3 regions of the Pseudomonas sp. EB271-G4-1 genome follow, and region 2 is predicted to be linked to each of the others. Evidence: riboswitches for the same ligand, from Rfam matches in the RefSeq annotation. Region 2 holds a riboswitch; each other region holds the start of a gene.
The links. Region 2 has a riboswitch for cobalamin ahead of AC3WWR_RS25180 (CbtB domain-containing protein). Riboswitches for the same ligand answer to the same signal wherever they lie in the genome.

Region 1: it holds a riboswitch for cobalamin, as region 2 does, so the genes downstream of both, AC3WWR_RS27450 (ABC transporter substrate-binding protein) here and AC3WWR_RS25180 (CbtB domain-containing protein) in region 2, are expected to answer to the same signal.
Region 3: it holds a riboswitch for cobalamin, as region 2 does, so the genes downstream of both, cobO (cob(I)yrinic acid a,c-diamide adenosyltransferase) here and AC3WWR_RS25180 (CbtB domain-containing protein) in region 2, are expected to answer to the same signal.

Annotation. Positions count from the first base shown of each region.
Region 1 is NZ_JBYTEO010000082.1:753-12,126, forward strand. Features, by position in the region: gene AC3WWR_RS27435 (glycoside hydrolase family 15 protein) at 247-2,091, shown strand; gene AC3WWR_RS27440 (lipocalin family protein) at 2,432-2,992, shown strand; gene AC3WWR_RS27445 (acetyltransferase domain-containing protein) at 3,073-4,239, shown strand; cobalamin riboswitch at 4,273-4,467, shown strand; gene AC3WWR_RS27450 (ABC transporter substrate-binding protein) at 4,614-5,627, shown strand; gene AC3WWR_RS27455 (FecCD family ABC transporter permease) at 5,624-6,640, shown strand; gene AC3WWR_RS27460 (ABC transporter ATP-binding protein) at 6,637-7,428, shown strand; gene AC3WWR_RS27465 (OprD family porin) at 7,450-8,784, shown strand; gene AC3WWR_RS27470 (hypothetical protein) at 8,825-9,430, shown strand; gene AC3WWR_RS27475 (avidin-fold protein) at 9,483-9,878, shown strand; gene AC3WWR_RS27480 (GFA family protein) at 9,910-10,305, shown strand; gene AC3WWR_RS27485 (winged helix-turn-helix transcriptional regulator) at 10,354-10,812, opposite strand; gene AC3WWR_RS27490 (MFS transporter) at 10,911-11,374, shown strand, end outside.
Region 2 is NZ_JBYTEO010000064.1:274-8,349, forward strand. Features, by position in the region: gene nfuA (Fe-S biogenesis protein NfuA) at 1-469, shown strand, start outside; gene cobM (precorrin-4 C(11)-methyltransferase) at 626-1,372, opposite strand; gene AC3WWR_RS25170 (cobalamin biosynthesis protein) at 1,456-1,869, opposite strand; gene AC3WWR_RS25175 (CbtA family protein) at 1,866-2,570, opposite strand; gene AC3WWR_RS25180 (CbtB domain-containing protein) at 2,582-2,776, opposite strand; cobalamin riboswitch at 2,899-3,123, opposite strand; cobalamin riboswitch at 3,318-3,529, shown strand; gene cobW (cobalamin biosynthesis protein CobW) at 3,629-4,690, shown strand; gene cobN (cobaltochelatase subunit CobN) at 4,694-8,076, shown strand, end outside.
Region 3 is NZ_JBYTEO010000094.1:8,358-19,731, forward strand. Features, by position in the region: gene AC3WWR_RS28850 (adenosylcobinamide-GDP ribazoletransferase) at 1-599, opposite strand, end outside; gene cobC (alpha-ribazole phosphatase family protein) at 602-1,177, opposite strand; gene cobT (nicotinate-nucleotide--dimethylbenzimidazole phosphoribosyltransferase) at 1,174-2,229, opposite strand; gene cobU (bifunctional adenosylcobinamide kinase/adenosylcobinamide-phosphate guanylyltransferase) at 2,226-2,747, opposite strand; gene AC3WWR_RS28870 (cobyric acid synthase) at 2,896-4,347, opposite strand; gene cobD (threonine-phosphate decarboxylase CobD) at 4,344-5,336, opposite strand; gene cbiB (adenosylcobinamide-phosphate synthase CbiB) at 5,329-6,237, opposite strand; gene bluB (5,6-dimethylbenzimidazole synthase) at 6,234-6,884, opposite strand; gene AC3WWR_RS28890 (cobyrinic acid a,c-diamide synthase CobB) at 6,877-8,262, opposite strand; gene cobO (cob(I)yrinic acid a,c-diamide adenosyltransferase) at 8,259-8,870, opposite strand; cobalamin riboswitch at 8,954-9,188, opposite strand; gene AC3WWR_RS28900 (hypothetical protein) at 9,340-9,924, shown strand; gene AC3WWR_RS28905 (PQQ-dependent sugar dehydrogenase) at 9,993-11,306, shown strand.

The DNA.
Region 1 (11,374 bases), on a different contig from region 2:
TAAAACTTTCCGGGCATCACGCATCAGTCTTGGCCTTGGCCTTGGCCTTGGCCTTGGCCTATTGCATCACTTGAGCCGCTACACGCAAGGCAACCCCCTGCTATGATTTCTTAGGGACCTCATCGTAGAGGTCGCCCATGAACGCTTTAGCCAAGATCCGCATTGAGGCCAAAACATCAGCCGTTACTGACCGCACTCGATAACACCGATTACGGCTGGCAGCATTCTGATTCGGCGAGTTGAACAATGTCCATGCCTATAGAGCAATACGCCATGATCGGTGACGGCCATACCGCCGCACTGGTGGGCCGTGATGGTTCGATCGATTGGCTGTGCTTGCCCTATTTCGACTCGGGCGCCTGCTTCGCAGCCCTGCTAGGTGGCTCAGAGAATGGGCGCTGGGCGATTGCCCCACGCGAAAAAATCACTTCGGTAAGTCGCCGATATCGCGAAGGTACTTTAATCCTGGAAACAGACTTCGAGACCCCTTCTGGTGCAGTACGCCTGATTGATTGCATGCCATTATCGAACGAACGTTGGGATGTGTTACGCATCGTCGTAGGCCTGCGGGGGCGCGTCGCCATGGGAATGGAACTCGTTATCCGTTTTGATTACGGCTCCATTGTCCCTTGGGTAACCCGGCACAATGGCGCGCTGTTCGCGACTGCCGGGCCAGACACTCTCGAACTGCATACCCCTGTACACATACGTGGCGAGCAGATGACCTCACGGGCCGACTTTGAAGTCGGAGTCGGTGAGCGCGTGCCTTTCGTGCTCAATTACCGGCCGTCGCATGAACCGGCACAGCACGCCATTGACGCCGAAAGTACGCTGGAGCAAACCGAGCGCCACTGGCAGAATTGGTCTGGGCGCTGTCGCTTTGAATGCCGCTGGCAGGATGCAGTGCTGCGCTCCTTACTCACGCTAAAGGCACTCATCTACCAGCCCACAGGTGGCATCGTCGCAGCACCAACCACCTCGCTGCCCGAGTACCCGGGTGGCGTGCGTAACTGGGACTACCGTTACTGCTGGCTACGCGACGCGACCTTCACACTAAACGCTCTGCTACTCGCTGGTTATACCGACGAGGCTCTGGCTTGGTGCGACTGGCTGTTGCGCGCTGTGGCGGGTAGCCCGGCCGACCTGCAGATACTGTACAGCGTGACAGGCGAACGCCGGCTTAAAGAAACCGAAATCCCGTGGCTTCCTGGCTATATGCAGGCCGCACCGGTGCGCATAGGCAATGCAGCGGCGGAACAGTTCCAGCTCGACGTCTATGGAGAAGTGATGGACACCCTGCATTTGGCGCGCGCGGCGGGTCAGGTGCTGCAGCCGCATGCTTGGAACATCCAGTGTGCCTTGCTGAACTATCTTGACAGCCATTGGCAAGAGCCTGATGAGGGTATCTGGGAAGTCCGTGGGCCTCGACGGCATTTCACGCACTCGAAGGTAATGGCTTGGGTTGCCTTCGATCGAGGTATAAAAGCGGTCGAACGCTATGGCTTAGAGGGCCCCGTTGCGGCCTGGCGTCGAACCCGCGAACAAATTCATGCGCAGGTCTGCGAAGCTGGCTTCGATGTGAAACGTAAGTGCTTCACTCAGCATTACGGCAGTACGGCGCTTGATGCCAGCCTGCTACTCATCCCACTGGTAGGCTTTCTGCCGCCGGACGATTCTCGAGTACGATCCACGATCGCTGCGATCGAACGCGAACTTGTGGTCGACGGCCTGGTGCTGCGCTACCGCGTTGAGACTGCGACGGCCGTCGACGGCCTACCGCCAGGCGAAGGTGCCTTTCTGCCTTGCAGTTTTTGGTTAGCCGACTGCCTCGCCGTGACCGGTCGTCAAGTTGAGGCCGAGGCGCTGTTCGAGCGCCTGCTAGCTTTGCGCAACGACGTTGGCCTGCTCGCCGAGGAGTTCGACCCTCGCAGCGGACACATGCTAGGAAACTTCCCGCAGGCCTTAAGCCATATGGCGCTTATCAATACCGCACGATTGCTTTCACTGGCGCCGGGGCAGTTAGATGAATCGAGCCGCACAGGTGAGCGGCTGGTAACCACGAACGCCAGGCCATGTCCCCCGCACGAATGACTGCGTTACCGAGAATTCCTATCGTCGCGTCGGCCGTTCACCAGCGTGCATTTGAAAGCCGTCTAACTTGCAATTATTGGACATTCAGCTGTCACCGATTGAGTTTCAAACACATTGCACCGCGAGCCTAGAGAGCACTTATAAAACCCGGGGTCATTCACATCTATGCAGCAAACTCGCCTGGCTCAACAAGCACGGCCGCCGTTCATCAGTACCAAATTGGAGCGATACAATGGATTGAACTGGCTTTAGGTCTATCGTTGAACCTAAGAACCAGGTTGTTCACCAGACTTTCCAACGGCAAAAGGGGTATGAGTCGCCAGTTTTGAGCGATAGTGCTATGCGCAGAATACTTGACTACTTTTTTACTGGCCTGATTTGGGCCGGTTTGAGTTCTACCGTTTCTGGTAATCAGGCAGACAGCCCCAATCGCTCATTGCAACCTGTCGTCAGTATTGATCTTCCTCGGTTCATGGGCATCTGGTACGAGATCGCCCGAACCCCCAATCAGTTTCAGAAAAAGTGCGCGGGCTTCACCCGCACCGATTTTCACCTGCAAGCCGACGGTACCGTGCAAGCGCTCTACCGCTGTCGATTGCGCAATGGCCAACCCTATCTTTTTATCGCCACTGGTCATCAAGTGGGTGATACCCACTCTCCAAAGCTTAAAGTGCGTTTCGCGCCAGAATGGCTGTCGTTCCTTCCGGCAGTGTGGGGGGACTACTGGATTGTAGATATTGACAACCAATATCAACTGGCCGCCGTCAGTGAGCCGACTCGCAAATATTTGTGGATTTTGTCTCGAACAACTCACGTAGCCCCTCAAGCTTACGCAGCCCTATTGAAACGACTGAGAAACAAAGGTTTTACGGTAGAGCGGCTGCTGATGACACAGCAATAGGGTGTATGTTACGTTATAACAACATAGAAACTGTCGATTGCTAACCGACAGCGTGACCCACCCCCTGCCTGCGACTTTCGATGACAAACCTTGTTCAAATCCCGCCCATCACCCGCCTGGGCCAACGCCTGACGTCCATCGATGCCCTCAGGGGCCTGGTGATTATTTTCATGCTGCTGGACCATGTGCGCGAGACGTTCTTCCTGCACCGCCAGGTCACCGACCCGATGCTCGTCGACAGCACGGAGCCAACGTTGTTTTTCAGCCGCACCCTCGCACATTTGTGTGCGCCGGTGTTCGTTCTGCTCACTGGACTGTCGGCATTCCTGTACGGTGAGAAGCACCAGGGCACGCCGTCGATGTTCCTGTTCAAGCGTGGCCTGTTCCTGGTTGTGCTGGAGTTCACCCTGGTGAATTTCGCCTGGACCTTTCAGTTCCCGCCTGCTGTGATCTACCTGCAGGTGATCTGGGCGATTGGTGTCAGCATGATTGCTCTCTCTGTATTGGCCTGGCTACCTCGGCCAATATTGTGTGTCCTGGGCCTGGCCATAGTCGGTTTGCACAACCTGCTCGATCCCCTGCACTTCCCGCCCGGATCGGCGCTGCACCTGCCTTGGGCGATTTTGCATGATCGCGGCTGGATCGAATTCTCCGACCACTTGCGCCTGCGCACCTCCTACCCCGTGCTGCCGTGGATCGGCGTCATCGCCCTGGGTTACTGCATCGGTCCGTGGTTCGCGCGCTCTACCTCGTTCGCAATGCGTCAGCGTTATCTGTTGCTGACAGGTGCCTGTGCATTGATCGGTTTCATCGCCCTGCGCCTGGTCAACGGTTATGGCGAAGCGCAGTGGGTGGTTCATGAAAGCACGACAGAAACCCTCATGAGTTTCTTCAACATCACCAAGTACCCCCCTTCCCTGCTGTTCCTGTGCCTGACACTGGGCGTGGGGCTTTTACTGCTGCTTGGCTTCGAGCGGGCCCGGCAGCGCCAATGGATCAGCATCCTGGCGGTATTTGGCGCGGCACCGATGTTTTTCTACCTGCTCCATCTGTATGTGCTGAAAATGCTTTATCTGCTCAGCGCGGCATTTTTCGGCCTGAACCAGGGCGACTACTTCGGCTTCCACGGCATAGGTACCGTATGGCTGATCGCCGTGCTCCTGGCGGCAACGCTGTATCCACCGGTGCGCTGGTTCGCCGCATTGAAGGCGCGTCGTCGCGATATCGCCTGGCTCAAATACTTCTGATCAGGCGATGGGTTCGCCTCGGGCGGCATGATCGACTACCATGCCGCCGCCGGTTCCCAAACGGGATTAATAGGGAATCCGTGATGCTGCCAACGCATCAAACGGAACTGCCCCCGCAACTGTAGGTGCCGAGCCTGCTCCTGAACTGCCACTGGGATCGATTCCCGGGAAGGCTGGAGCACGCCATGACGCATCAGTCAGGAGACCTGCCGGCCAAGCAACAAATCACTAACCGGCGGGGTGTCCGGGAAGGACATCTGCGCGCGCGTCACTCAGGTGATGGGCCTTGCACTGCTGTTTTCGGCAGCGCTCGATGATGTGTTTTCCAGACCTTGCACCCTGGCTGCGTGTACGGTTCAAATGGAGATTGCATCATGCTGTTGCCGCGCTTTTTCGCCCTCGTCACCGGCCTGGGACTTTCTGCCCTCGCCTGTGCCTCCCCTACTCATTACCCGCTGACGATCGAGAACTGCGGCAGCACACTGACGTTCACGCACGCCCCTGTCCGGGCGGTGACTATCGGCCAGGCCGGCACCGAAATGCTCTTCGCCCTGGGACTCGGTGACAAACTGGTCGGCACTTCGCTGTGGTTCAATGATGTGCTGGGCAAATACAAGGGGCAAAACGACAGGATCGAACGCCTGGCCGATAACGAGCCGAGTTTCGAGTCGGTCATCGGCAAGCGCCCGGAACTGGTCGCTGTCGAACTTGAGTGGATGGTCGGCCCGCAAGGCGCAGTCGCTACCCGCGAGCAGTTTCACGAACTGCAGATTCCAACCTATCTCATGCCCTCGGACTGCGAATCCAAGGACAACCTGGTGGGGGCCGACGGCACCCGCCTGCAGCCGTTTCGCATTGACAGTCTCTACAAGAGCATTACCCAGCTGGCCGAGATTTTTGATGTCCAGGCGCGCGGGCAGCAACTGAACGCGCAACTGCAGGCCAGCCTGGCCAAGTCCATTGCCGCGGTGCAAGGCAAAGACCTCACGCACACCAGCGCGCTGGTCTGGTTTTCCAGTGCCAGCCTGGACATCGATCCCTATGTCGCCGGGCACAAGGGCATCCCCGACTTCATGCTGGGCACCTTGGGCGTGCGCAATGTGGTGCAGTCCGACGAAGAGTGGCCAACCGTTGGCTGGGAAACCATCGCCAAGGCCAACCCGACATTCCTGGTCATCGCCCGCATGGATCGCCGGCGTTTCCCGGCTGACGACTATCAACGGAAACTGCAATTCCTGCGCAGCGATCCCGTGACCCGCAACATGGACGCGGTGAAAAACAACCGCATCATTATCCTCGACGCCATGGCCATGCAGGCCAGCTTGAGAATGTTCGACGGTCTCGAATCGCTGGCAACGGCCATCAACCGCTACGACCTGCCAAAATGACCGCAACGCTGATTCGCACTCTGCTTGCACTGGTGATGCTGCTCGTGGCCGTGATCGCCGGCGTGGCCATCGGTGAAACCCGCATCGAACCCGGCGTGGTGTTCCAGGTGTTGGCCAATAAAATGTGGATGGCCGGGTATGTCCTCGATCCTATCGATGAGGGCATCGTCTGGAACTACCGCCTGACTCGCGCGTTGGTGGCGGCGGCTTGCGGGGCGGGCCTGGCGACCTGCGGGGTGATCCTGCAATCGTTGCTGCGCAACCCGTTGGCCGATCCCTACCTGCTTGGCATTTCCGCGGGGGCCTCGACGGGTGCGGTGCTGGTGGCGTTGCTGGGCCTGGGTGCCGGAGCAATTTCGATGTCGGCCGGGGCGTTTGCCGGCGCCGTCGCCGCCTTCACCGTCGTGGTATTGCTGGGCCGTGCCAGCGGTTCGCCCGGCAGTACCGGCCAGATCATCCTGGCGGGCATTGCCGGTTCACAACTGTTCAATGCGCTCACCGCGTTCCTGATCACCAAGTCGGCCAGTTCCGAACAGGCTCGCGGCATCATGTTCTGGCTACTGGGCAATCTCAGTGGCGTGCGCTGGCCCTCCGTGTGGCTGGCTGTACCGGTTGCGGTGGCCGGCCTGGCGGTTTGCCTGTGGCACCGGCGGGCACTGGATGCCTTCACCTTTGGCGCCGACTCCGCGGCCTCACTCGGCATTGCGGTTCGTCCCGTGCAATTTCTGTTGATCAGTTGCGCCGCCCTGGTGACGGCGGTGATGGTGTCGATTGTCGGCTCTATCGGTTTCGTTGGACTGGTCATTCCCCACGCCGCAAGGCTGTTGCTGGGCACTCGGCATACCCGCCTGTTGCCGGCGAGTGCGCTGGGCGGTGCGGTGTTTCTGGTGGCCGCCGATGTGCTGTCGCGAACCTTGATCAAGGGCCAGGTAATTCCGGTCGGCGTGATTACGGCATTGGTCGGCGCGCCGGTGTTTGCGCTGATCCTGGTCGGTCGGAGGAATGCCCGATGAATGCGCTTGCGCCGGTTACCGACGAAACCGTGCTGAGTTGTTCCAGCCTCGGATTGCATATCCGCGAAGTTGAACTTCTGCACCAGATTCACCTGGACATTCGTCGTGGCGAAACCCTGGGCCTTGTCGGGCCCAACGGCTCTGGAAAATCCACCCTGCTCAAACTGCTGGCCGGCGTGCGTGGGCCCAGCCGGGGAGCGGTCCATCTCAACGGCCAAGACCTCAAGGCCCTGTCCCGGCGAACCATCGCCCAAACCCTGGCGGTGGTTGAGCAGCAGGCCGACACCCTGGATGCGATCAGTGTGTTCGATGCCGTGGCCCTGGGCCGAACGCCGTGGTTGTCGGCCTTGAGTCCATGGTCGAAGGCGGACGAAGACATCGTCCATCAAGCCTTGCGCGACGTCGATGCGACGCATCTTTGCAGGCGCACGTGGCGTAGCCTCTCTGGCGGCGAGCGTCAGCGCGTGCATATCGCTCGCGCCCTGGCCCAGCGCCCGCAGATCCTGTTGCTGGACGAACCGACCAACCACCTGGATATCCAGCACCAGATGGCGATTCTGCACGTTGTTCACGCATTGCCCGTGACCACCGTGATTGCCCTGCACGACCTCAACCAGGCACTCACCTGCGATCGTCTGGCGGTGCTGGAAAAAGGGCGCTTGGTGGCCCTTGGCAAGCCGCTCGAGGTGTTGACCCCGCGACGCCTGCTGGAGACTTTCGGGGTGCACGCGCACTACCTCATTGACCCCTTCGACGGCACGCACATCCTGCGCTTGCGCTCATCCTGATTTGTTTGTGGACACCCCGGAATGCATACCCGATCAGCCATTCTCTTCGCCCTGGCAAGCCCTCTCGCACTCGCCGATTCAGTTCAATCGCAAGCCAAGGGATTTATCCAGGACAGCGCCTGGAGCGTGCTCAATCGCACGGTTTACGACCATCGCGAGTACCTCAATGGCGCCCGCAATGGCGCTGCGCGTAATGCCTACAAACCGCGTGATGAGCGTAATGGCTACGCCGAAGAATGGGCCTACGGGCTGATGGCGACGGTGCAATCGGGCTTCACCCAGGGCTTGATCGGGGTGGGCATGGATGCCCATGCCTACCTCGGGGCACAACTCGACAGCGGCGGTGGCCGCGCAGGGAAAGCGCGATTGCTCGGTCTCGACAACCAGGGACATCCCAAGGATGCGTTCAGCCGCGGCGGTGCGGCACTCAAACTGCGCCGGTCATCGACCGTGCTGAGCTATGGCGAACAGCGCGTGAAAACGCCGGTATTCAGTTCGTCCGATAGCCGTCTGCTCCCGGAGACCGCCACCGGGGTGTTTCTCACAAGCAACGAGTTCGAGGCGCTGACGCTGGTAGCTGGTCATTTCAGCGAAAGTACCGATCGGAACGCCAGCAGCCATGACCAGGGCTTTGTGGTCAACTACTCCAACGCCGTGAAAGGCAATGCCTTCGATCTCGCGGGCGTGGTCTTCACACCGGCAAAGAAGCTGACCGTCAGCGCCTATACATCGCGCTATGAGGACACCTGGAACCAGCATTACCTGGGTAGCTCCTTCATCCAGCCGCTGGATGAAACCCGCGCGTTGTCGATCAACCTGAACCTGTACCGCACCACGGATGAGGGCAAGTCGCTGTCCGGCAGGATCGACAGCACGACCTGGAGCCTGATGTCCACTTACACCCAAGGCCCCCATGGCTTCAGCCTCGGCTATCAGAAGGTGGACGCCAACACACCGTTTGACTACGTCACCCGTGGCGCTATCTTCATCAGCAACGCCGTCCAGCTGTCGGACTTCAACGCTCCCCATGAACAGTCCTGGCAAGCCCGCTACGATCTCGATGCCAGCCCCTGGGGGTTACCGGGCCTGTCCATGAGCGCCGCCTATGTGCGCGGCAGCCGGATCGATGGAAGCCATGTCGACCCGCAAGGCGGCTACGCCTACCTGGGTTATGGCGAAGGCGGCAAACATTGGGAGCGTGACCTGCAGGTGCGCCATGTGGTGCAAGGTGGCACGGCGAAAGGCACCACCCTGTCGTTGCAATACAATGTGCATCGGGGCAATACCGCACAGGCAGAACTGGACACCGACCAGATACGCCTGGCTGTGGAGTATCCGCTGACGGGAAGGTTTTGACGCGTGCCGCAATGACGCAATTAATGGAGCAGTCATAACAATGATCCTGGTTGTTGAAGGTATCAGCGCCAGTGGGAAAACCACTTGGTGCGCCGAGCATGGAAAGCAGCATGTCATTCCCGAAAACGGCCGTTTTGATAACGAGCCGGACCGGATAAAGAATCCAGTCGGAGCAGCCACCTTTTGGGCAGAGCGAAACGTGGATCGCTGGCAACAAACGTTGGCCATGGAAAACACCTCTTCGTGGGCCTTATGTGACAGTGATCCTCTCAAGCTCCACTACATCTGGAGCCTTTGGCAAATCGGCGAGGCGAGCGAACCCGAGTGGCGGGTAGAGTTGGACGCTACAAGAGAAACGATCGCACAAGGACGTATTGGCTTTGCTGACTGTTATATTGTTGGCCGCATCGATCCCCAGCTCGCGCGCGCGCGTGCCAAAGCAGACACCACCCGCCGACGCAGCAAATTCGAGCTACACGTGCGCCTCCAACAAGCGCTGCTGACTTGGTACTCAGCCATGGATGAAGTGCTTCCCGGCAGAGTGCGATTCGGGTTTCCTTCAAAAATGCCCACCGTCGGCAACCTTGATGGGAGATATTCGGTAACGGCATTTGATCAAATGATCGCATCGCTCCCCGGAAAGTAATCAGTACTCCAACGCTAAGATGGACCCTCTCCACTACAAGGAAGCAACATTCATGGAAAGCCCCTTTTCTCAAGTCACCGAACGTTTGAACAATCGCCGATTCACGGTAGCAGGCAATACCCACGGGCTGTCCGGTGCAGGCACGGTGTTTCACTACCAGGTCGAGGGAGATGCCATTTCAAGTACCTACCAGGGCGGCAAGATCCGCATGGGCCATCAGGTCGGCCGCGTGACAGGCCCCGAGACCATCGAGCTGCTTTTTCATTGCCTGACCACGGAGGGTGAGATTCTGTCCGGCTGGTCTCGTGGCACGGTAGGCGTTGATCACGAGGGGCGGACCACCCTGTCCTTCGTATGGGGTTGGTTGTCGGGTGCGACTGGAGGTGGGGAGTCGAGCTACGTCGAGCTTGTCGCTTGGCAAACGCCGTCAGACTGCAAAAAGCCGTGATCTTCACACAGTGCCCAAACCGGAGGACAAAATGAAAGGAAGCTGCGCTTGTGGGGCTGTAGGCTATGAGATCGACAGCATTGATATGCCGATCAGCCATTGTCACTGCAGCACCTGCCGCAAGACCCATGCCGCTGCTTATGTCTCCACGGCTGGCGTGTTGAAAGAGCATTTCAGGTGGACACGAGGCCTGGACGCGTTGAGGCCTTTCGAGTCAACTCCCGGGAAGATCCGACACTTCTGCTCGCACTGCGGATCGCACCTTGCGGCAGAGCGTAACGGCTCAAGCGCGATGATCGTGCGCGTGGCGACGCTGGACGAGGATCCTGGTTCCAGGCCCGAATATCACATCTGGACGGAGCAGGACGTGGCGTGGCTGAATGGGGAGGGTCTGCCAGGGTACTCACAATGGCAGCCTGGGCGATGATGGAAAGTTTGCTTGGCCCTCACCACTTCTGGAATGACAACAGCCGATTCACGACTCGCCATCAACCAGTCTAACCCTGTGGCAATCAGCGGGCCCCAGCGTCTGCCCGCTCGCTGAGCGCACCTCAATCGGCATCAACGGCTTGCCGGACGCATTGTCCAACAGCACAGAACGGGTCTCCTGCGGCTCGAACAGGAATCGTTCGCCCCACTGCCTCATGCAGACCACCAACGGAAAGATCTCCCGTCCTTTCTCTGTCAGCACGTACTCCTTGTAGGCGCTGCCATCCGACGCCGGTCGGATGTCGAATATCCCGATCTCGACCAGAGTCTTCAGTCGCGAAGCCAGAATATTCTTGGCCACGCCCAGGCTCTTCTGAAATTCGCTGAACCGGCGAATGTCGTCAAAGGCATCGCGGATGATCATGAGCGACCAGCGATCGCCAATGGCTTCCAGTGTTCTTGCGACCGGGCATTCGTTGCCTTGTGGCGTAGCGTCGTCGAGCATTTTTTACTCCCGGGAATGTGGTTGCAATTTGAAACCTGTCATGCCAACAATAGATTCAGGTTTTAATTTGCAACCAGTTTAACGCCACGGAGGCGCACATGACAGCAGATACCGATTCAGCGGCCCAATGCCTGGTCAGGCGGCCTGGGCAAATCGGCGAATGCACCGGGTTCGAACACTCTCCAGGGCTTTCACCATCGCTGACGTTATTGTTTTCCATCACCTGCGCACTTGCAGTCGGCAACGTTTACTTCGCGCAACCGTTACTCGATTCCATGGCCCAGAGTCTGGGCGTGGACTCATCTATGATCGGGATTGTGGTGACGGCCACCCAGGTGGGTTACGCGCTGGGGCTGCTGTTCATCGTCCCGCTGGGGGATCTGGTCAATCACAAGCGGCTGATTCTGGCGCAAGTGCTGCTGTCGGCGTTGGCGCTGGCGGCGGTCGGTGCTGCCCAGCAATGGCTGGCCCTGTTGAGTGCCATGATCGTGATGGGCCTGCTGGCCGTGGTCGTACAGGTACTTGTGGCATACGCCGCCGCGCTGGCAACGCCCTCGCAACG
Region 2 (8,076 bases):
CGCCGAAACCTGCATTGCCTACTGCAAGCCGGGCGAAGAAAAACCCGAAGACACCGCGCTGGGGCTGAAAAGCTTCACCGCTTACATCGACCATTTCAGCGAAGCGTTCCTGGACGATGCCGTTGTCGACTATGCCACCGACCGCATGGGCGGCCAGTTGACCATCAAGGCGCCAAACGCCAAAGTGCCGATGGTCAACGCCGACAGCCCGGTCAACGAGCGCATCAACTACTACCTGCAAACCGAGATCAATCCTGGGTTGGCCAGCCACGGCGGCCAGGTCAGCCTGATCGACGTGGTCGAAGACGGCATTGCCGTCCTGCAATTCGGCGGCGGTTGCCAAGGCTGCGGCCAGGCTGACGTGACCTTGAAGGAAGGCATTGAGCGCACCTTGCTCGAGCGTATTCCCGAGCTCAAGGGCGTGCGCGACGTGACCGACCACACGCAGAAAGAAAACGCCTACTACTAAGGTGTTCGCTGCAAAATGAAAAAACGGCGCCCATCGTGAGCGCCGATCGTTCCCACGCTCTGCGTGGGAATGCCTCATCGGACGCTCCGCGTTCGGCTTTAGAGGGGACGCAGAGCGTCCCGGGCTGCATTCCCACGCAGAGCGTGGGAACGATCATCATGGCCTGTAGAGATGCGCATGCCCCGCACGATACAGCGACGACTCGCTGAACTGCTCACTGCCCAGCACCCGACCCACAAGAATCAGCGCCGTGCGCCGAAACCCCTTGGCTTCCACCTTGTCGGCAATGTCCTCAAGCGTCCCCACCACCCAGTCCTGATCCGGCCAGGTCGCCCGGTGAATCACCGCAATTGGGCAGTCTGCGCCGTAATGCGGCCGCAGTTCGGCCAGGATTTTCTGCAGGTGTTTGACCCCCAAATGAATCGCCATGGTCGCCCCGTGTTGCGCCAGGCTGCCCAGTTCCTCGCCCGCGGGCATCTCGGTCTTGTCGGCGTAGCGTGTCAGGATCACGCTCTGCGAAACGTCCGGCAAGGTCAGTTCCGCGCCCAGAAGCGCAGCGCAGGCGGCCGTGGCGGTCACGCCGGGGACTATTTCAAAAGGGATGCCGAGTTCTCGCAGGTGGCGTATCTGCTCGCCTATTGCGCCGTACAGGCTCGGGTCACCGGAATGCACGCGCGCCACGTCCTGGCCATTGGCATGGGCCGTCTTGATCAGTTCGATGATCTGTTCCAGGTGCAGTTCGGCGCTGTTGACCACCTGTTCGGCGCAGTGCCCTTCCAACACGGCGGCGGGCACCAGCGAGCCGGCATAGATGATCACCGGGCAGGTGCGAATCAACCGCTGGCCTTTGACGGTGATCAGTTCGGGATCGCCGGGACCTGCGCCAATGAAGTAGACCGTCATTAAGGATTCCTGTTGAAAAGGGACGCTGGGCAAGGCTTCAGATGAAGAATGCTCATGATCGAATGCGCAGATTATCGGGGATTTTACGCGGCGCCAGCCAATGCGAGGGTAGCCTGGGCATATTTTTGGCGTGGGATCAGCAATGTAGCCGGGCCGTTGGCCAGTTGCTCGGCCAGTGCCAGGGCGGCACTTTCCGCTACGCCATAGCACCCGGTGCGTTCAAAGGCGATGTCCGAATGATGGCTCAGTCGGGGTTGATAGCTCGCCAGTTGTTCACTGCTGAAATACATCATCTGTAACCCAAGCTGTTCGGCCAGTTCGTTCAGCGCCGGTTCGTCGCGCTTCAAGTCGATGCTGGCCAGGGCCTTGATCCGATGCAGTTCGATCTGGTGCGCCTGCAGTGCCTGGTCAAGCAGTGCCCGCAACGTGCTGACGGGGCAGCCACGCTGGCAGCCCAGGCCGACCACCAGGGTCGGCGCTGCGCTGAGGCCTGTCATGCGGGGTATTGACCATCGCTTTTGCGGCGGAACAACCAGGCACTGATCAGGCCCAGGGCCAGCCAGAACGCCATGTTGGTCAGCTGCGAAGCGATCTTGAACTGAGTTTCCAGTGCCTCTGGAGCGAGCATCGAGTGCACTTGCGGTTGCGGAGCGCCAATCACATGAGGCACCGCAAGGATCGCCACGCCAAGGACTTTCATCAGCCAGTGACGGCTGAACACGATCAGGGCGATACCGACAGCGGTGGAGGCGGCGGTGCCGATCCACCAGAGTTGGCGTTGCGCCAGATCGGCAGCCGCGGTGCCCGGCAACTCAGGTGGCAGGCCAAGCGTCGGCGCCAGCACAAATGTCGCGTAGCCAGCCAAGCCCCAGAGCAGGCCCTGGGAGGTTTTGGTCGGCGCGCGCAGGGTGTAGAGACCAGCGAGCATCAGGGCGAAACCAACCGCCACTACCAGGTTACCGCCAGTGGTCGACAGCACGCGCTGCCAGCCGTCTTCCGGTTCCCAGGCTTCGGCATCGTGGGTATGTGCGGCTACACCAGCGGCGTGTTCATGAACTTCAACCGCTGCTGGTCCTGATTGTTCGTAGGTTTCGGCCTGCAAAATCAGCGGTGAAACCCACAAGCTTTGCAGCAGGGTCAGCAGCAGGGCGGCCAGCAACCCGGTGAAACCTGCGGTTTGCGCAATACGCTTGATCATGTCGACAGGTCTCAATGGCACGGGAACGCGGAACTGTGGCGCGTATCGTGTGCGGCGTTGTGCACTGCTTCGATGTGCGAGAAACCGGCGAAATACACCAGGCTGGCGCCGAGGATTGACGCAAAAATCGCCGCGGTCAGGCGTTGGGACAGGGTAGTGGTGCTGCTGGCGGCATTGCTGTGGCCGGTGCTGCTGATAATCGACATGGCGCTTCCCTCTGTTCGGTCAGCGGGGAATAAGAGCGCAAGCAGAACTCCGCACGACCGAGCGCGCAGAAGTCCGAACAGCGCCCGCCCACCGCGGGTTTGTTGATTGAAGTGATGGTGATGGTCACTTTGTGTTGCGGGCCGGTCTCCGGGCTCACGAGGGGCGCAGGCGTTAGCCTGAACCTTCCAGCGTCACCTTCCCATGCCGCATTGGCACAGTGGATCTGACGCTTCACTCGCTTACCGTTGCGGGGGCAGCACCGGACTGACATGGCCTGAAGTAAAGCACATGATTCACCGGTTTCCCGTTTCACCCTGTGAAGGGCACCCGTAACAAGATGCGTAGGAGAGCATGGGCGGGGGGCGGGCGTCAATTGGCAAGGGTTCTCACTTGAACATCGAGTCGTTCCCTTCGCGAGCAAGCCCGCTCCCACATTTGACCGAGTTCCTTCAGGGCAGACCCTCAAGTGTGGGAGCGGGCTTGCTCGCGAAGGGCGCACCGCAGGAATCATGTGAACATTGACCCGCCCCGATACCATGCGTAGCCTTGCGCTTTCGAGGTTCTTCGGCGTTTGTCGAAGCTAAGAAGGGAACGCGGTCAATGCCGCGGCTGCCCCCGCAACTGTGAACGGTTCAGTTTCTGCCATGCCACTGCATGCGCCAGCCATGGCGCGCGCGGGAAGGCGCAGCAACCGCCAGTCCAACGACTGGCCAGCCGTCAGCCAGGAGACCTGCCTCGATACAGATTCTCACTACAACCGGGCGGGGTGATCCGGTGGCGAACGCTTCCTGCGCGCGTGTGCGTTGCCGGTTCTCGTCCCGTATGCCCGCCACCTTGCCAAAGGGCATCCGATGAAAACACTGGCCAAACTCCCCGTCACCATCGTCACCGGCTTCCTCGGCTCGGGCAAAACCACCTTACTGCGGCACATGCTCGACAACGCCCAGGGCCGCCGCATCGCGGTGATCGTCAACGAGTTCGGCGAGCTGGGCATTGACGGCGAAATCCTCAAGCAGTGCTCTATCGGTTGCACCGAAGAAGAGGCCAACGGCCGTGTCTACGAACTGGCCAACGGCTGCCTGTGCTGCACCGTACAGGAAGAGTTCTTCCCGGTGATGCGCGAACTGGTGGCCCGTCGTGGCGACCTAGACCACATCCTGATCGAAACGTCCGGCCTGGCCCTGCCAAAACCTTTGGTCCAGGCCTTCCAGTGGCCGGAAATTCGCAGTGCCTGCACCGTTGACGCGGTGATCACCGTGGTCGATAGCCCGGCCGTCGCGGCTGGCACGTTCGCCGCGTTCCCGGATCAAGTCGACGCCATGCGCAAACTCGACCCGAACCTGGATCACGAATCGCCTTTGCACGAGCTGTTCGCCGACCAGTTGGCCAGCGCCGACCTGGTGATCCTCAACAAGGCCGACCTGATCAGCCCTGAAGACCTGGCACGCGTACGCCTGGAAGTCGCCGAGGAACTGCCGCCAGCGGTGAAAGTCATCGAAGCCAGTAGCGGGCGCCTGCCGCTGGACGTGCTGATCGGCCTCGGTGCCGGGTCCGAAGAACACATCGACAGCCGTCACAGCCATCACGATCACCACCATGAAGGCGAAGACGATCACGACCACGATGCCTTCGATTCGATCTCCATCGAACTGCCGGCATCCGACGAAAGCCTGCTGATGGATGCGCTGACCCAACTGGTGGTGCAGCACGGCATCCTGCGCGTCAAAGGTTTCGCCGCGGTCCCGAACAAACCGATGCGCCTGCTGATCCAGGGCGTGGGCACCCGATTCGACAAGCATTTCGACCGCCAGTGGAGCGCTGAAGAAGCACGCACCACCCGTCTGGTGTTGATTGGCCAGGCGCTGGACGCCACAACGCTCGAAGCGCAATTGCGCGCCGCGCTCAGCGTGTAACCCATGCACCTGCTCAGGACCCAGCCCGGCGGATTCGTGTCGGATGACAACATTGCCGACCTAGGGCAAACCCCCGCCGAGCTGGTTATCCTGTGCAGCGGCGACTCCAGCCTGGCGTTGCTTGCCGAAGCGGCGCAGCAGTTGCCCGAAGACTACCCAAGCGTGCGCCTGGCCAACCCGATGCAGGTGCAGAACCATGCATCAGTTGATCTGTATGTCGACGAAGTCCTGCGCCATGCCAAGGTCATCCTGATTTCGCTGCACGGCGGCATTGCCTATTGGCGCTATGGCGTCGAGCGGCTGGTGGAGTTGTCGCAGCGGGGTGTACAGCTGATCCTGGTGCCGGGCGATGATCGACCGGACCCGGAGCTCAGTGATCTGAGCACCGTGGGCGCTGGGGATCGCGACCGGCTTTGGCAATTCCTGCGTCAGGGTGGCATGGGCAATGCCCTCGACTTTTTCCGTTGCCTGGCCAATCGTTGGCTCGATCGCGACTACGCCTGGGCCGAGCCGCACACCTTGCCGCGTACGGCGATTTACCACCCACAAAAAAGCCCTGCGGCGCTGAGCGACTGGCGGGCCCAGTGGCAGAGCGGTCAGCCAGTGGCGGCGGTGCTGTTCTATCGCTCGCATTTGCAAGCGGCGAATACCGCATTCATTGATGTTTTCTGTCAGCGCTTGCAGGCGGCGGGGCTTAACCCGTTGCCAATTGCGCTGGCCAGCCTGAAAGAGCCTGGCTGCCTTGCCGTGGTCGAGGACTGGCTGGATGAAGTCGAGGCGGGGGTGATTCTCAACACCACCGGTTTCGCCCAATCCAGTCCGGAGGCACCGCACTTGCGGCCATTTCGCCGCAATATCCCGGTGATCCAGGCCATTTGCGCCCAAGACAATGAACCGGGTTGGCGAGCCAGCGAACAAGGCCTCGGCCCCCGCGATCTGGCGATGCACATTGCGCTGCCGGAACTGGACGGGCGCATCATCAGTCGCCCGATCAGCTTCAAGGACCTGGCCTGGCGCAGCGAGCGCAGTCAGTCCGACGTGGTCTGCTATCGCGCTCAGCCAGAACGCATGGACTTTGTCGCGCAACTGGCGCGGCGCTGGATCGATCTGGCGCGGTTGCCCAATGGCGAAAAACGCATAGCGCTGATTCTGGCAAATTACCCGACCCGTGATGGTCGGATAGGCAACGGCGTCGGGCTCGATACACCGGCTGCGGCTTTGAATATCCTGCGTGCGCTGCATAAAGAAGGCTATCCGCTGCCAGCCGATCTGCCTGCCAGCGGCACCGCGTTGATCCAGCAATTGTTGGGCGGTGTCAGCAACGACCTCGAAACCCTCGATCAACGCCCGTGCCAGCAAAGCCTGGCCATGGACGATTACCTGCTGATGTTCAACGCGTTGCCGCAAGTCAATCGCCAGGCCGTGCTGGAGCGCTGGGGCGAGCCCGACAGTGATCCGATGTGTCGTGGCGGGCGGATGATGATCGCCGGGTTGCGCTTTGGCCTGACCTTCGTTGGCATCCAGCCGGCGCGGGGTTACCAGGTCGATCCAAGTGCGGTGTATCACGACCCGGACCTGGTGCCTCCCCATGGCTACCTGGCGTTCTATTTCTGGTTGCGCAATACCTACGGCGCCCACGGCGTAATCCACGTGGGCAAGCACGGCAACCTGGAATGGCTGCCGGGCAAGGGCGTAGGGTTGTCGGAGCACTGCTGGCCGGATGCGCTGCTCGGGCCGTTGCCGAACATCTATCCGTTCATCGTCAACGACCCGGGTGAAGGCGCCCAGGCCAAGCGCCGCACGCAAGCGGTGATCATCGACCACCTGATGCCGCCACTGACCCGCGCCGAGACCTACGGCCCGCTGCGTAATCTCGAGTTGCTGGCCGACGAATACTACGAAGCGCAATTGCTCGATCCACGGCGAGCGCGGGAACTGCAGCGCGACATCCTGCAATTGGTCCGGGACACCCACATAGACCGCGAGCTGCAATTGGACGATCAGCTCGATAGCGATGCGGATGCGGCGATCTGGCTGCCGCGCCTGGACACTTACCTGTGCGACTTGAAAGAGTCGCAGATCCGCGATGGCTTGCATGTTTTTGGCGAGTCACCGGCCGGAAGGCTGCGCATCGATACGTTGCTGGCGCTGCTGCGCATTCCCCGGGGCGATGGCCGTGGCGCGCAATCGAGTGTGCTGCGGGCCTTGGCCAAGGCGTTCGCGCTGGGCTTCGACCCACTGGATTGCGCGCTGGCCGAGCCGTGGAGCGGACCGCGTCCCGGCGAATTATTGTCGGTCAGCGGTGAACCCTGGCGCACCACGGGCGATACCCGCGAACGCCTCGAACTGTTCGCCGCACAGCTTATTTCACAGGTGTTGAATGCCCCCTGTGAGAACCTCCCAAAGGAGGCTTGCTGGACTGAAGTGAACGCTATCCTCGAGCATTTGCGCGAACTGGTAGCACCCAGGCTGGATGCCTGTGGCCCCGCAGAAATGCGTGGCCTGCTCGACGCCCTCGGCGGCCGGTTCGTCCCGGCAGGCCCCAGTGGCGCGCCGAGTCGCGGTCGCCTGGACGTGCTGCCCACCGGGCGCAACTTCTATTCGGTGGACGTACGCAACCTGCCCACCACCACCGCGTGGCGCATCGGTTTCCAGTCCGCCAACCTGATTCTCGAACGTCACCTGCAAGACCATGGTGATCATTTGCGTCAGCTCGGCCTGTCGGTCTGGGGCACTGCGACCATGCGCACCGGCGGCGACGATATCGCCCAGGCCATGGCGTTGATGGGCGTGCGACCGGTTTGGGCCACCGGCAGTCAACGGGTGGACGACTTTGAAATTCTGCCGCTGAGCCTGCTTGATCGTCCGCGGGTGGACGTGACCTTGCGTGTATCGGGTTTCTTCCGCGATGCCTTCGCCAACCTGATCCGCCTGTTCGATGCGGCCGTGCAAGCGGTCGCCGCGCTCGATGAGCCGGATGACTTGAATCCGCTGGCAGCCAAGGTGCGCGCCGAGCGTGAAGCGCTGTTGCAATCGGGACTGGATGAAGACGCGGCGCGGCGGCAGGCCGGCTGGCGCATTTTCGGTGCCAAGCCCGGCGCGTATGGCGCAGGCGTGCAGGGCGCCATCGATGGTCGCCTGTGGCAAAGCCGCGAGGACCTGGCCGAGGTTTACCTGAATTGGGGTGGCTACGCGTACGGCGGGTCTGATGAAGGTACGGTGGCCCGTGAGCAGTTTTCCCAGCGCCTGAGCCAGGTACAGGCGGTGCTGCAAAACCAGGATAACCGTGAGCACGACCTGCTCGATTCCAATGATTACTACCAATTCCAGGGTGGCATGCTGGCTGCCGTGGAAAGCCTGAGTGGCGAGGCGGCGGCCAGTTATCA
Region 3 (11,374 bases), on a different contig from region 2:
AGCAGCGCCCAAACGCCGTTGAACCCAGCGATCAGCACACACAACAAGGCACTGACCGCCAACACCTGCTTGCCCGCCAACCGCGGAAGATGATCGGCCAGCGCCTGGCCCAATCCACCGGGACGCACGTAGGGCGTGGTGAGGAACAACCCCAGTAACGCGCTGCGGCTAATCAGTGGGACGATGATCAATAGCACACTGTGCTGCTGCTCAATCAACGCTAGCAACGCGGCAAACTTGAGCAGCAACACCAGCACCAGCGTGACCACGGCGATCGGCCCGCTGCGCGGATCCTTCATGATCGTCAGCGTGCGCTCGCGGTCGCCGAATCCGCCCAGCCATGCATCGGCGCTGTCGGCCAGGCCATCCAGGTGCAGCGCGCCACTGAGCAGCACCCACGCCGTCAATAGCAGTGCGGCATGGAGCAGCAGTGGCGTGCCCAGCAACAGCCCGTTCAGCGCCCACAGAATCACGCCGAACAGCACACCCACCAGCGGATAAAACAGCAGCGAGCGCCCCAGTTCCTCAGGCGTTGGCATGCCCGGTAGACGAATCGGCAGGCTGCTGAGAAATTGCAGGGCGATCCAGAATGGCAACATGTTCAGCGCACTTCCCTCAAGACACCACCGGGCTCGACCAAGAGCGAGAACAGCGCGCCGTGCGCCACTTCGACATTGAGCAGTTGCTCGCGGGGCAAGCCCCGGGCGTGGGCCAGCAATAAACGCATGACCCCGCCATGACTGACCAGCAGCACACGCTCTCCGGCGTACGCCCCATGCAAGCGTGCGACCGCCGCGAGTACTCGCGCTGAAAACTCCGCGACCGGTTCACCCTCTGGCGGGGTAAACGAATACGGATCAGCCCAGAACAAACCCAGGGCCTGGGCGTCGGTTTCCATCAGTGCCGCGGCACTCTGTCCCTCCCAGGCACCGAAGTGCAGTTCCTGCAGGTCTTTGTTCAGCTCGATCGGCAGTCCTGCCTGCATCGCCAGTTCTTCGGCGAAACGCGCACAGCGCTGCAAAGGCGAGCTGACCAGGCGATCCCAGGGCCCCTGCCCCGCCACCGCCTGGCGCATCTGCGCCCAGCCCTTGTCGGTCAGCGCATCGTCAAGGCTGCCGCGCAAGCCGCCACCGAGTTCTGTTTCACCGTGACGCAACAAGTCCAGATGCAAGATCATGCCGGACGGTCCGCCACCGCCGCTTCGGCGAACGTCGCCATCTGCCCGTGCAGCTCGCAGGCCAGACGCAGCAATGGCACGGCCAGCGCGGCACCACTGCCCTCGCCCAGGCGCAAGCCGAGGTCCAGCAAGGGTTCGGCCTTCAGGGTTTCCAGCACATGACGATGGCCCGGCTCGGCTCCGCGATGACCGAACAACAGCCATTGGCGGCACGACGGATTCAAGCGCACCGCGACCAAGGCCGCGACACTGCAGATGAACCCGTCCACCAGCACTGCAATGCCTTGCTGGGCGCACGCCAGGTAGGCGCCCACCAGTGCCGCGATTTCAAAACCGCCCAGATTGAACAAGGTCTGCAGCGCATCGCCACGTTGAGCGCCGTGCAGCACCAGCGCGCGCTCGATCACTTGCGCTTTACGACTGACACCCGCCGCATCCAGCCCCGTACCCGGCCCGGCCAGATGCACCACCGGGCAATCGAGCAAGGCACAGGCCAGGGCGCTGGCCGCCGTGGTGTTGCCGATGCCCATTTCGCCACCGATGAACAGTTGCGCACCCATCGCAACGGCGCGCTCAACGCTGTCGCGACCGGCCTGCAACGCGCGTTCGCCTTGCGCCGCGGTCATCGCTGGCCCTTGGGCAAAATTCGCCGTGCCGGGCCCGATGTTCAGGTGTCTCACACCCGCCAGTTTCAACGACGGTGTGATGGTGCCCAGGTCGACCACTTCCAGGGAGGCGCCCAACTGCCGCGCCAACACACTGATCGCTGCACCGCCGCTGACGAAGTTGAGCAGCATCTGCCCGGTAACTTCCTGGGGATAGGCCGACACTCCCTCGGCCACCACACCATGGTCACCGGCAAAAATCGCGATCCACAACCGCTCCAGACTCGGCTTCACCTGCCCCTGCAGTCCGGCCAGTTGCACCGCCACCGACTCAAGCTGACCGAGTGAGCCGGCCGGCTTGGTCAGTTGCTGTTGACGGGCTTGCGCCTGCTCGACCGCCTGGGCGTCGATCGGTTTGCAGGGGTTCAGCCACCAGGTTGGGCTCATAAAGCAGTTCCTTTCAAAGTCAGGGGCAGGCCGGCAACGGTCAGGACGACACGCTGGCAACGCTCGGCCAGGGCTTGATGCAGCCAACCGGCTTCATCGACATAGCGGCGAGTCAATTCGCCCAGCGGCACGACGCCCATTCCGGTCTCGTTGCTGACAAAAATGATTTCACCCGGCAACGACGCCAGGCATTCGAGCAAGGCTTCGCGCTCGGCCACCAGACGCTCGGTGTCATCGAGCATCAGCAGGTTGGTCATCCACAACGTCAGGCAGTCCACCAGCAGGCAGCGCTCGCTGCTGGCGGTTTCGCGCAGGATGCGGGCCAGTTCCACAGGCTCTTCGATCAACGCCCATTCGGTCGGACGGCGGGCGCGGTGATGGGCGACACGCTCGTTCATTTCACCGTCCAGGGGTTGGCTGGTGGCGATGTAGGTCACTTGAAGGCCGCTGTCTGTCGCCAGCTTTTCAGCCAGGCGACTCTTGCCGGAGCGGGCGCCGCCGAGGATCAGTTGGAGCATGGTTTATTCCATAAAATGTGCAGTGTCATGACGGGCCCCTTCGCGGGCAAGCCCGCTCCCACAGTTGTTTGGGTTGGTCACAAAACTTAAGTACACCCGTTAACCCTGTGGGCGCGGGCTTGCCCGCGATGGGGCCAGCACGGCCAACTTAAAAACCACAGAGCTCGCGCAACAGCCCGGTATCCAGATGCTTTTCAACCAGATCCGCCAAGCGCTCGATATCCCGCTCGCGTAAGCCGTGGTAATCCACCTCCTGCACATTCTGCAAACCCGCCCATCGCAACAGCGCACTGCACGCCGCCGGGGATTCAAACAGGCCATGCAAATAGGTGCCGAAAATTTGCCCATCGACACTCTGCGCGCCATCGCAACGACCATCGTCCAACTGCACGGCGGCATTTTCCAGGGCAGGTCCGGTGGTAACGCCAGCGTGAATCTCATAGCCGCAGACCTCGGCATTCTCCAGTGCAAGACGCCCGCGCACGTTGCGTAGCTGCTTGTGTTCTTCGAGCTGCGTGGTGAATGCCAGCAGGCCCAGGCCATCACTGGACCCCGGCGCGCCTTCAAGTCCCAGCGGGTCATGCACCTGCTCGCCGAGCATCTGCAGGCCACCGCAAATACCCAGGACTTTGCCGCCATAGCGCAGGTGTCGCGAGATCGCGGCGTCCCAGCCATTGGCGCGCAGATAGGCCAGATCGCTACGCACGCTTTTCGAGCCTGGCAGAATGATCAGGTCGGCCGCTGGAATCGCCTGGCCGGGGCCAATGAATTGCAGGTCCACTTGCGGGTGCAGGCGCAGTGGATCGAAATCGGTGTGGTTGCTGATGCGCGGCAGCACCGGCACCACCACCTTCAACAGCTGCCCGGCCTTGTCGGCCTGGCGCTGGTCGATGCCGTCCTCGGCCTCCAGGTGCAGGTCCATCACGTAAGGCAGTACGCCGATCACCGGCTTGCCAGTGCGCGCTTCCAGCCAGTCGAGACCGGGTTGCAGCAGGGCGATGTCACCGCGAAAACGGTTGATGACGAAACCTTTGACCCGCACCTGCTCGGAGGGCGACAGCAGTTCCAGGGTGCCCACCAGGTGAGCGAAAACCCCGCCCCGATTGATGTCGGCGATCAGCACCACCGGGCAATCGACCGCTTCGGCGAAGCCCATGTTGGCGATGTCGCCAGCGCGCAGGTTGATCTCGGCCGGTGAGCCCGCCCCCTCGACCATCACCACTGGATACGCTGAGCTCAAGCGTTCGTGGGACGCCAGCACCGCTTGCATCGCAATGGATTTGTAGTCGTGATAGGCCACGGCATTCATCGTGGTGACTGCACGCCCATGGATGATCACCTGGGCGCCGGTATCGCTGTTGGGCTTGAGCAGCACCGGGTTCATGTCGGTGTGGGGCTCAAGAAAAGCAGCCTGGGCTTGCACGGCTTGCGCGCGACCAATCTCGCCACCGTCGGCAGTCACCGCGCTATTGAGCGCCATGTTCTGCGGCTTGAACGGCACCACGCTGACACCCTGGCGCGTAACCCAGCGGCACAGTGCCGTCACCAGCGTGCTTTTACCGGCGTCGGATGTGGTGCCCTGCACCATTAGCGTGGTCATTGGCTTTCCCTGGTGAAGGCGTCGAACGCGCAGTCGAGGCGGGCCCAGTCGGCTTCATCGCCAGGCAGGCCGAAACGCAGGCTGCTGTTGTGGGTGAACAGGCGCAATAGAATGCCGCGCCGGGCCATGAACTCGTGCAGTACTTCGGCGCGCTCGGTGATTAGCCATTGGAACAAGGCGCACCCGCCTTGGGGTTGGAAGCCGTGCCGGGTCAACAGGGTGGCCAGCCGCGCACTGGCCTCATCGGCGCGCTCGCGCTGCCGAACGTGCCCTTCGGTGTCGCGCAGGCACGCCTGGCCCAGCACTCGGGTCGGCCCGCTGACCGCCCACGGCCCTACTTGCTCGGCGAGCAACTTGAGCAACTTGCGCTCAGCCAGGACAAAACCCAGGCGCACGCCGGCCAGGCCGAAAAACTTGCCAAAGGAGCGCAGCACGATCAAGCCTACCTGATGGGCAAACGGCGCCACACTCAGGTGCGGCGTGTTGTCCATGAAGGCCTCGTCCACCACCAGCCAGCCACCGCGCGGGGCCAGGCGCGAATGCCAGTCGAGCAGCCGGGCGGGCGTCAGGTTCAGCCCGGTTGGATTATTCGGGTTGACCACCACCAGCACGTCGAGGCTATCGACGAAGAAGTCGACCTCCTGCTCCAGCACTTCGCGCACGATGTAGCCATTGCGCCGCCACGCCTCGGCATGTTCGGCATAACAGGGTGACAGTACGCCGACCTTGCCCGCCCGCCGCAAACGCGGCAGCAACTGGATGGCCATCTGCGAACCGGCGACCGGCAACGCTTGCAAGGTGCCGTAGTAGTCGCAGGCCGCCTGCTCCAGACCGTCATTGGTTTCCGGCAATCGCGCCCAGGCCCGTTGCGGGATGTCCGGCACTGGAAACGGCCAGGGGGCCAGGCCGCTGGACAGGTCAAGCCAATCGGCTTCATCGATGCCGTAATCGTGCGCCGCCTTGCGCAGTCGTCCGCCGTGCTCAAGCATAAAATTCAGACCCCACGCACAGAATCAGCAGCCACAACCATACCCCACGCTGCACCAGTTGCCAGCCGCGGTCGATGGCGTCGGCATCCGCCGGCACGCCCTCGCCCAGCGCCGGGCGCTGATGCAGTTCACCGTGATAAATCGCCGGCCCGCCCAGCTCGACGCCTAACGCACCGGCCCCCGCCGCCATCACCGGACCGGCATTCGGGCTGTCCCAGGTTGGCCCCTGGGTACGCCAGCATTTCAACGCCAGTCGGGTCTTGCCCAGCAGTGCATAGGTCAGCGCCACCAGGCGCGCCGGAATGTAATTGAGCACGTCGTCGATCTTGGCCGCCGCCCAGCCGAAACGCTCGAAGCGTTCGTTGCGATAGCCCCACATCGCGTCCAGGGTGTTGCTCAAACGGTAGAGCACCACGCCGGGCGCACCGGCCACGGCAAACCAGAACAGCGCGGCGAACACCGCGTCGCTGCCGTTTTCCAGCACCGATTCGGTGGCGGCACGGGCCACGGCGGTTTCATCCAGATCACTGGTTTTGCGGCTGACCAGATAACTCACGCGTTGGCGCGCTTCTTCAAGGTCACCGCTGCGCAAGGCCTTGGCCACCGGCGTGACGTGCTCGCCGAGGCTGCGCATGCCCAGGGCGCAATAGAGCGCGAGAATCTCGACGATCCAGCCGACGTACGGCGCCCATGAGAGCGCCGTGGCCAACAGGGTCAGCGGCACTACGGCGATCACCCACGCGGTGACCCCATGGCTGCGCCAGCCGCGACCGCCACCATTGAAACGTTGCTCGATGCGCTCGGCGAAACGGCCAAACGCCACCAGCGGATGCCAGCGCTTGGGCTCACCCAGCAGCGCATCCAGCGCTACCGCGGCGACACTCAACAACGCCACACTCATTGACTCACTCCCCAATAATTTTCGTACAGCAGCTCACTCAACGGACGCGCCTGCGCCCAGCCTTCGAGCACCAGCATTGGCGCCGGATAGAAGGCCTTGACCGGTCCCAGGCAGAGAATGGCCAGGGGCTTGGCACCAGGCGGCAGGCCCAGCAGGTCCGCCAAGGCTTGCGGTTCGAACAGCGAGACCCAGCCCATGCCCAGCCCTTCGGCGCGGGACGCCAGCCAGAGGTTCTGGATGGCGCAAGACAACGAGGCCAGGTCCATTTCCGGCAGGGTGCGACGACCGAAGATGTGCCGTTCGCGATCGTCCATCAACGCGGCGACCAGCACTTCGGCGCAATCGTTGATGCCCTCGACCTTGAGGTGCATGAATTCGTCGGTGCGCTCACCCAGGGCCTCGGCGGTGCGGATACGTTCTTGCTCCACCAGCTGTTGGATCTGGCCACGCAAGGCTCGATCGCTGATGCGGATGAACCGCCAGGGCTGCATCAGGCCGACACTTGGGGCCTGATGCGCGGCTTCGAGCAGGCGTCGCAGCAGCTCGGGCTCGACCGTGCCGCCGGCGAAGTGACGCATGTCGCGGCGTTCACCGATGGCGCGGTAGACCGCGTCGCGTTCGGCCTGGCTGAAGGCGTTGTCAGTCATGGCTCTTCGCGAGCAGGCTCGCTCCCACATTTGATATGCGTTCCCCTGTGGGAGCGAGCCTGCTCGCGAAGGCGTCCGTCCAGTCAGGCGCAAACAAAGCGGCAATCGCTGATGGATTGGACGGGAAATAAAAGTGCACGTAAGAGGCCGTCATCCGCCCCTCACGATAAACCGCTTCGGCCCCACGCCCGCCGTTAGGACTCAGGCCACGGGCAATCGGAACAAGCTCGGTCGTGGTCAACGAATGGTGATAGGTATGCCCGCGCAAAGAACCTTCCGGCAGCTCAACCGCTTGCAGAGCCAATGCAGCAAGGCGCTTTTGCATCACCGCGTCGCCCTTCAACAAGCCGACCAGCTCGGCACGAGTGCCCTCGACATCGGTCAGCGAATCGAGCAAATAAAGCATGCCGCCGCATTCGGCCAGCAAGGGTTTGCCTGCCGCGTGGTGGGCGCGGATGGCGCTGAGCATGGCAGTGTTCTGCGCCAATGCCACGTGGTGCAATTCCGGATAGCCACCCGGCAGGTACAGGCTGTCGGCCTCTGGCAAACCTGCATCACGGATCGGCGAGAAAAACCGCAGCTCGGCGCCCATCGCCCGCAGCACATCGAGACTGGCGCCATAGGTAAAGGCAAACGCTTCGTCACGGGCCACGGCGATGCGCACGCCAGCCAGCAAGGGCTCGACTGTCACCACATCGGGCGCGGCGAATTCCACCGCCGGCGGCAGTTCGACTTCGCAACTGCCGGCCAGGGCCTCGGCCGCCGCATCGAGGCGCACATCCAGGTCATTCAACTCGCTGGCCTGCACCAGGCCAAGGTGTCGACTCGGCAATTCGATCCCGGTCTCCCGTGACAAGGCGCCATACCAGCGCAGGCCTTCGGTCAGGCTGCCTTCGAGCAGTTGCGCGTGGCGCAGGGTGCCCACGCGGTTGGCCAGCACGCCGGCAAACGGCAAGTCCGGCTGATAACGCGCCAGGCCCAGGGCCAGTGCGCCGAAGGTCTGGGCCATGGCGGTGCCGTCGATCACAGCGAGCACCGGCACGCCGAAATGCCGCGCCAGGTCAGCGCTGGACGGCGTACCGTCGAACAGCCCCATGACACCCTCGATCAGGATCAGGTCAGCGTCGCCGGCGGCCTCCCACAACAGGCGGCGACTGTCCTGCTCGCCGACCATCCACATGTCCAGTTGATACACCGGCGCACCGCTGGCGCGTTCGAGGATCATCGGATCGAGAAAGTCCGGGCCGCACTTGAACACGCGAACCTTACGGCCCTGGTTACGATGCAACCGGGCCAGCGCAGCGGTCACGGTCGTCTTGCCCTGGCCGGACGCCGGCGCAGCAATCAGCACCGCCGGGCAACGTCGAGGCTGGTTCACAGCTCCACGCCTTTTTGCGCCTTGATACCGGCCTGGAAGGCGTGCTTGATCATGCCCATTTCAGTGACGGTATCCGCCAGTTCAACCATCTCCGGCTTGGCGCCGCGACCAGTAACCACCACGTGCTGCATAGGCGGACGCGCCTGCAAATCGCTGAGCACCTGATCGAGATCGAGGTAGCCGTGCTTGAGGGCGATGTTCAGTTCGTCCAGCACCACCAGGCCGATGGACGAGTCGCGCAGCAGTTGCTGCGACACCGCCCAGGCCGCTTCGGCAGCCGCGATGTCGCGCTGGCGATCCTGTGTTTCCCAGGTGAAGCCCTCGCCCATCACATGAAAACGCACCTGCTCGGGAAAGCGCCGGAAGAACAGCTCTTCACCGGTGCTGTTACGCCCCTTGATGAACTGCACCACGCCGCACTGCATGCCATGACCCATGGCACGCGCCAGCATGCCGAACGCCGAACTGCTCTTGCCTTTGCCATTGCCGGTCAGCACCAGCAGCAGGCCACATTCGTTTGGGGAATTGGCGATGCGTTCGTCGATGACGGCCTTTTTGCGCAGCATGCGCGCCAGGTGACGTTCGTCACGATCAGGATTGTCAGACATGGGGGAGCTCTCCGTTGAGGCAGGATTAACGGCGGGCAGGCACAAGAATAGACGGCAAGAAGCCTGGCATCGCCCACCGTGATGCCGCTTGGATGGATCAGGCCGGTCTCCGGGCTCATGAGCGGCGTGACGCCTCGCTGCGCGCCTTCCCGCATCGATGGATCGACGCAGTGGCTTCAAGCGCAGTTTTCACTCATTTACCGTTGCGGGGGCAGCGCCGGGATCGCAGGGCTTCATCGACTGAAGCGCTCACTCACCGGCTTCCCTGTTTCACTCTGTCGACCCAAGCCACAGAGCACCTGAAACAAGCGGCGAAGGTTAGAGGGTTGGGGGTGGAGCGTCAATTGAAGACAGGGTGCCGGAACGAATAACTGCCAACCATTCATAAAATGACGTCAATCTTGTGTCACACTCACTTCAGTGATATCAATTTGCCACAATCTCACAACACAATAATAAGGTGAGCCCTATGCAAGGCATGATCATCAGTAATCCGAAGCTGGAATTCCTGCGTCCGGTGCTGGAGCGCTGGTTCGACTGTATCGATCGTTATAACGCCGTTCGCGGCGACAACGAGACACCCTACTGGCTCGATGAAAAAGCCAACCTCGGCCTGCTTTCTGCCGCGGCATGGATGGCTGAGATGGTCACACTGCAACAATCGCCCACGCGCAAACAGACCGAAGAAGGCGAACGCAACGGCCGCGCCGACCTGTTTATCGCCACCACCGAAGATCGCGCCTGGCTGCAGGCCACGCAGCGCTGGCCACGCGTTAACAGCCTGAACCTGACCCAGGCCTTGCTGGACATCACCAGTGACGCGAAAAAAATCAGCTACGCCAGCGACCTGAGAATCGGCTGCCTGTTCGTCGCTCCCCACAAGAGCCAGCAAGGCGCCACCCCGGAGGAACTCCAGGACATGGTCGATGACCTGCAAAAGGAGCATTGCTGCGCCGTGGCCTGGTATTTCCCCTATGCCTATCGCAAATTGCGCAATGAAGCCGGTCACTATCACCCAGGCATTGCCGTGTTGCTCAAGGAAGCTCGCGGCTAAAGGTTGAACCATCGGGCTTTGCCGCTTCTCTATGATTTAAGTCACTGCATTCATAGGGAAGGTCAGCAATGCGCACATCCGAGCTGGTTTTCGTCATCGCATTAGCGGGAGGGCTCGTCGCCTGTGGCGAAACCGCCCGCTTGCAAGTCACCGACGGCATCGGGCCGTCCCCCAAGCTACCGGAACCGAACAAGACGCTGTTCCCGACAATGAACATCGCCCCGGCCATTGGCTGGGCGGACGGCGCAAAACCCGTCGCGGCCAGCGGTACTCATGTCGGCGCATTTGCCGAGAACCTCGATCATCCACGCTGGCTTTATGTGCTGCCCAATGGCGACGTGCTGGTTGCCGAAACCAATGCCCCGCCCAAACCCGATGACAACAAAGGCATCAAGGGCTGGATCACCAAGAAAGTCATGGGGCGCGCCGGTGCCGGCGTGCCGAGCCCGAACCGCATCACCCTGCTGCGAGATGGCAACCACGATGGCGTTGCCGAAACCCGCACGGTATTCCTGGAAAACCTCAACTCGCCCTTCGGCATGACCCTGGTCGGCAATGACCTGTACGTGGCCGACACCGACCGGCTGTTGCGCTTCCATTATGAGAACGGCAACACGGCAATCCAGAACAAACCGATCAAGGTCGTCGACTTGCCAGGGGGCACCCTGAATCACCACTGGACCAAAAACGTCATCGCCAGCAAGGACGGCAGCAAGCTGTATGTCACGGTGGGTTCCAACAGCAACGTCGGCGAGAACGGCATGGACCAGGAGCAAGGGCGCGCGGCGATCTGGGAAGTGGATCGCGCCACCGGCAACCACCGGATCTTCGCTTCAGGCCTGCGCAACCCCAACGGCATGGCCTGGGAGCCGCAAAGCGGTGCGCTGTGGACCGCCGTGAATGAGCGGGACGAAATCGGCAGCGACCTGGTGCCGGACTACATCACCTCGGTGAAAGACGGCGCCTTCTATGGCTGGCCATTCAGTTATTACGGCCAGCACGTCGACGAGCGTGTCGACCCGCAAAACCCGGACCTGGTGGCCAAGGCGATCGCCCCGGACTATGCGGTGGGGCCTCACACCGCTTCACTTGGCCTGACCTTTGCCGAAGGCAACCGATTGCCGGTGCAGTTCAAGGAAGGTGCGTTCATCGGCCAGCATGGCTCCTGGAACCGCAAGCCGCACAGCGGTTACAAAGTGATTTTCGTGCCCTTCAGCGGTGGCAAGCCAAGCGGGCAACCGGTGGATGTGCTCACCGGATTCCTCAATGACGAGGAAAAAGCCATGGGCCGGCCGGTGGGCGTGGTGATCGATCAGCAAGGCGCCTTGCTGGTGGCCGATGATGTGGGGAATAAGGTGTGGCGGGTGTCGGCCGCTCATTAACCTGCACTTGAAAAACAGGCCGACCGGTCGGCTTTTGCTTTGGCTTTGGCTTTTGCTTGGCTTTAGAT